Linked DNA regions of Parazoarcus communis. The protein of the gene in region 1 binds, or shares a complex with, the protein of each later gene. Links are inferred from orthologs where the notes say so. Each region holds a gene or a part of one and is shown in the gene's direction. Other genes may lie near its edges.

Region 1 (2,826 bases):
GGGTACGACACCGCCGAGTTCATCGCCGCGCTCGAGCCGCTGGGCATTGCCCCGCATGTCGCGGCCAAGGTCAAGGGCAGCGCCGTGCCCAATGAGGTGAAGTCGTCCCCCGGTTACGCGGTCAGCCTGCGCCGACGCAAGATGATCGAAGAGGCCTTTGGCTGGGCGAAGGATATCGGCACGCTGCGCCATGCGATGGCGCGTGGGCTGGATCGAATCCGTGCGCATGCGTTGCTCAATTTCTCGGCTTATAACCTGACGAGATTGGGCAATCTGCTGGCGCCGTAATTCGCGGGCGCCCTGGCGCCCTGCGGATGGGAAACGTTGTAGTCGAAAAACCATGTCTTTGCGGCGACAGGAGCGCTGCTGATTTGCGGTAGCACAATCGACGGAAAAGTCAGCTTGAATCGGCATGATCACGGGGAAAGCGGGCGATTTTCAAAGTCGATTTTTCCCAGGGGACTGGAAACCGAAGGTGAACCCGAGATTTTCAACACCCTGTTAAGTGCGGTAATTGAAACTGAGGTAGCTTGACTCATGAAGTCTCCGTCTGGCGGGCGTTCGAGCAGCAACGAGCGTCTGAATTTATATGATGGGCGAGAGTATAAACGAATGGGTGACTGCGCTGCTCAACATGGGCCGCGAGGCCACACGTGCTTTCACATCACCCTGTGCCAGTCCGCTCCATCCGCTGCCTTCCACGCACCGGTCTTCCATTGGCGGGGGCTATCGACTCGATTGATCTGAGCGCTGCGGCCGGTCAGCTATAATTCGCGCCATTGCCAACACGCTGGAACGCTACACCATGACCACCAAGCATGCCCGCCTGCTCATTCTCGGCTCCGGACCCGCAGGCTACACTGCGGCCGTCTACGCGGCCCGAGCCAACCTCAACCCGGTCATGATCACCGGCCTCGCCCAGGGCGGACAGCTGATGACGACCACCGAGGTAGACAACTGGCCGGCGGACGCAGACGGCGTAATGGGGCCCGACCTGATGTCGCGCTTCCAGAAGCACGCCGAGCGCTTCAACACCGAGATGATTTTCGACCACATCCACACGGCGAAGCTGACCGAGCGCCCGTTCAGGCTCATCGGCGACTCCGGCGAGTACACCTGCGACGCGCTGATCATCTCCACCGGCGCCACCGCAAAGTATCTTGGCCTGCCGTCGGAAGAAAAGTTCGCCGGTCGCGGGGTGTCTGCCTGCGCAACCTGCGACGGTTTCTTCTACCGCAATCAGGACGTGGCCGTGGTCGGCGGCGGCAACACCGCCGTTGAGGAAGCGCTCTACCTCTCCAACATCGCCAAGAAGGTCACCGTGGTCCATCGCCGCGAGAAGTTCCGCGCCGAGAAGATCATGATCGACAAGATGATGGAAAAGGTTGCAGCCGGCAAAATCGAACTCGTACTCGACTCCACCCTTGACGAAGTGCTCGGCGACAATTCCGGCGTGACCGGAATGCGGGTGAAGAACGTGAACACCGGCGAGACGCGCGACGTGGCGCTGCAAGGCGTGTTCATCGCCATCGGCCACAAGCCCAACACCGACATTTTCGAGGGTCAGATCGAGATGGAGGGCGGCTACATCGTCACCGAAGGCGGTCGCAACGGCAACGCAACCCAGACCAGCATCAAGGGCATCTTCGCCGCGGGTGACGTACAGGATCACATCTACCGTCAGGCCGTAACCTCGGCCGGCACCGGCTGCATGGCTGCGCTCGACGCCGAGCGTTACCTCGACGCGCTGGGACACTGAGCCCGCCTCGTAAGCCCCCCCAATGGCACGCAAACCAAGCCCTGCATCCACCAATGCCAACAAGGCGGATGCAGGAAAAAGCGCAGACAACCCGTTCAAAGCCTTGTCGGCCCTGAGGGGGCGCACTGCGTCGGTTGGCGCGCCAGCGGGAACTCCAAAAAAGAAGGCGCCGGCACCCGACTCAACAGCGCTGGGGGAGGTCGACGCCGACGATCTCGAGCTCTTTCGACGCTCGCAGACTGGCGTAGCGCCGCTGGCCAGGCAGGACCGCGCCGAAATCGACACTCCTCGCCCTGCCCCGGTTCCGCGCAGCAAGACGCCAGAGACGGCACCCGAACCTGCCCCCTCGCGCAAGACCGGCGACCCTTTATTCGCAGCGTATGCCGACGTCACGCCGATTGCCGACAGTGGCAGGGTCGTCCTCGGACAGGCGCCGAGTCGCCGCGTATACACGTCGGATCAGCCCGCGACCACAGACAAGGCCAGTCTTGCTCCCGGCGAAATGCCACCTGTCGTGCTGCCGCCTGACGCCGACCTGTCCGATCCTTCCAAGCTGTTCCGCCTCGCAGCACGCGGCGCGCAGCAGATCGACGACCGCAATCGGGTCGAATTACCGACAAACGCCCCTGCCCCGGCACCACTCAAGCGCGAAGCGGACGAGCGCGAGGCCTTGAGCGAATCGCTCTCCGCCCCGCTGACCTTTGAAGACCGCCTGGATATGGGCGATGAGGCCGCCTTCCTTCGACCCGGCCTGCCCAGGCGCGTGCTGACCGATCTGCGCCGCGGGCGCTGGGTGCTCCAGGGCGAACTCGACCTGCATGGTCTGACCCGTGACGAAGCACGCGATGCGCTCGCCCACTTTCTGGCGCACAGCCTGCAACAGGGCCGGCGCTGCATTCGGGTGATACATGGAAAGGGACTGGGCTCACCCGGACGGGTGTCCATTCTCAAACAACTCTCGCGCGGCTGGCTCGCTCAGCGCGAAGAGATTCTCGCCTTCTGCCAGGCGGGGCCGCACGATGGCGGCGGCGGAGCCCTGCTGGTGCTGATGAGGGCACCGAACGCAG
Region 2 (2,745 bases), 460 kb from region 1 along the record:
AAGGTCGTGCCATCCATTACCGGCAGGTAGCGTTGATGGTGATCAACCATCAGACGACGCAACTCGTCCATTTCCATGTTGGGTGCAGCAACCATCGGTACGGCCAGCATGGCCTGCTCGATCAGCATTTCCGCCCAGGCGGCACCGCCTTTCTGAACGGCCTGAAGCACCTCGCGGAAAGTCAGCATGCCGGCCATCTGGCCCTTGGAGAAGACCACCAGCGAGCCGACGTCCTGCTCGGTCATGATCGTCACCGCTTCGGCCAGACTCTTGTTTGGCGAAATGGTGTAAAGCACCTTCCCCTTGATCGCGAGAATCTCGCTTACCAGCATGATAGTTTTCCTCGGATATATTTTGTTTAGTTTGAGGCTGTGCGCCATCTTAGTGCATTGGGGAACTCCCTGAAAGCCGCCCCTGGACGGGCCTTCAGGGCACGGTCACCGCTTCAACTCACCGAGCTTGTCCTTCACCTTCGCCCACTCGTCCGCATCGGGGAGCGGATCCTTGCGCTCGACAATCGGTTTCCACTGGCTTGCCAGCTCCGCATTGAGCGCGATGAAGGATTCCTGGCCGGCGGGTACGTCATCCTCGGCGAAAATGGCCTCGACCGGACATTCGGCGACACAAAGCGTACAGTCAATACACTCCTCCGGATCGATGACAAGAAAATTCGGCCCTTCGCGAAAACAGTCGACGGGGCAGACATCCACGCAATCGGTATATTTGCAGCGCACACAGGCTTCGGTCACAACATAGGTCATTGCTTTGCTCTCACGGGTAACGACACCTGCCACTGGATAGGCATTCGTGCTCACAGGCGACAATATAGTCCAGCGTTTTGCTTTTTCGCCACGACAATGCACTTTTTCAGGACTTCGGACCGATAACACCTTGACGTGACCGACGTCATCGCATAACTTTCGGGAAACCTTCTTCCCGGCACCCTTCCCAGTGCCTGGCCGAACGGGTCCTCAGCGACCCTTCATCTCTCTAGTATCAAGTATTACGCAACACATCTCCCCCCTGATGCGAGGAATCATGAGCGAGCATATTCAATACGTGACCGACAGCAACTTCGAGTCCGAAGTGCTGCAGTCCCAGACGCCGGTACTCGTCGACTACTGGGCTGAATGGTGCGGTCCCTGCAAGATGATCGCGCCGATCCTGGACGAAGTCGCAAAAGACTACGCTGGCAAGCTCAAGGTCGCGAAGCTCAACATCGACGAAAACCAGGAAACGCCGGCAAAGTACGGCATCCGTGGCATTCCCACCCTGATGCTTTTCAAGGGCGGGAACATCGAGGCGACGAAAGTCGGCGCCCTTTCAAAATCTCAACTGACAGCCTTCATTGACAGCAACATCTAAGCCGGAAACCGCTCCGGCCCGTTCTCGCGGTGCGACGCGCGCCCGCCGCCGGGGCCCCCGGCACCGCGACGGTAATCCTCCCGAAAACATTCCGTCCGATGACGACCTGCTCGACGCAGAATCGTCTGGAGAGACGGGTACGCCCACCGATCCGGCCATCCCTGCCCTGCACCTGTCCGAGCTCAAAGCACTGCACGTCAGTGAATTGCTCGAGATGGCAGTCGCAAATGATGTCGAAGGCGCCAATCGCCTGCGCAAACAGGAGCTCGTCTTTGCGCTGCTGAAGAATCGTGCACGCAAGGGCCAGCCCATCAGCGGCGACGGCGCACTTGAAGTCCTTCCCGACGGGTTTGGCTTCCTGCGCTCGCCCGACACGTCCTATCTTGCGGGTACCGACGACATCTACGTGTCGCCGTCGCAGATCCGGCGTTTCAACATGCGCACCGGCGACACCATCGAGGGTGAGATTCGCACCCCGAAGGATGGCGAGCGCTATTTCGCACTGGTCAAGCTGGACAAGATCAACGGCCGCCCTCCCGAGGAGTGCAAGCACAAGATCCTGTTCGAGAACCTGACGCCCCTGCACCCGCAGGAGTGCCTGAAGCTTGAGCGCGAAATCCGTGGCGAGGAAAACGTCACCAGCCGCATCATCGACATGATCGCGCCAATCGGCAAAGGTCAGCGTGGTCTGCTCGTCGCCCCGCCAAAGAGCGGTAAAACGGTGATGCTGCAGCATATCGCCCATGCGATCACGTCCAACCACCCCGATGTCGTGGTGATCGTGCTGCTGATCGACGAACGCCCGGAAGAAGTGACCGAAATGCAGCGCTCGGTGAAGGGCGAGGTCGTGGCCTCCACCTTCGACGAACCCGCATCCCGTCACGTTCAGGTTGCCGAGATGGTGATCGAGAAGGCCAAGCGCCTGACCGAACACAAGAAGGATGTCGTCATCCTGCTCGACTCGCTGACGCGACTGGCGCGTGCGTACAACACGGTCGTACCGGCTTCGGGCAAGGTCCTGACCGGCGGCGTCGATGCCAACGCGCTGCAGAAGCCCAAGCGCTTCTTTGGCGCCGCGCGGAACATCGAGGAAGGCGGTTCGCTGACCATCATCGCCACCGCGCTGATCGACACCGGCAGCCGTATGGACGACGTGATCTACGAGGAGTTCAAGGGCACCGGCAACATGGAGCTCCACCTCGACCGCCGCATGGCAGAAAAGCGCGTGTATCCGGCCATCAACGTCAATCGCTCGGGCACCCGACGCGAAGAGCTGCTGATGAAGCCGGACATCCTCCAGAAAGCCTGGATTCTGCGCAAGCTGTTGTACGGCATGGACGACATCGACGCGATGGAGTTCCTGCTGGACAAGGTCAAGGC

Evidence for each region. Proteins that work in one complex are often made in the same cells at the same time.
Region 2: the proteins of trxB (region 1) and trxA are in contact, whole or in part, in a crystal structure (PDB 1F6M), measured with the Escherichia coli proteins. The link is inferred for Parazoarcus communis from one-to-one orthologs.

The regions. Positions count from the first base shown.
Region 1 is NZ_CP022188.1:3,323,665-3,326,490, reverse strand. Bases 1-2,782 are described here. They hold trxB (thioredoxin-disulfide reductase), read left to right. Parts: upstream 1-805; coding sequence 806-1,759; downstream 1,760-2,782. Other genes in these bases: CEW87_RS15220 (Smr/MutS family protein), read left to right, coding at 1,782-2,782; CEW87_RS15230 (IS5 family transposase), read left to right, coding at 1-288. Outside these bases: more of CEW87_RS15220, read left to right, coding at 2,783-2,826.
Region 2 is NZ_CP022188.1:2,866,585-2,869,329, reverse strand. What follows is about bases 1-2,701. They hold trxA (thioredoxin TrxA), read left to right. Parts: upstream 1-1,038; coding sequence 1,039-1,365; downstream 1,366-2,701. Other genes in these bases: rho (transcription termination factor Rho), read left to right, coding at 1,532-2,701; fdxA (ferredoxin FdxA), read right to left, coding at 438-761; CEW87_RS13145 (CBS domain-containing protein), read right to left, coding at 1-332. Also shown: more of rho, read left to right, coding at 2,702-2,745. UniProt on the Escherichia coli protein: Participates in various redox reactions through the reversible oxidation of its active center dithiol to a disulfide and catalyzes dithiol-disulfide exchange reactions.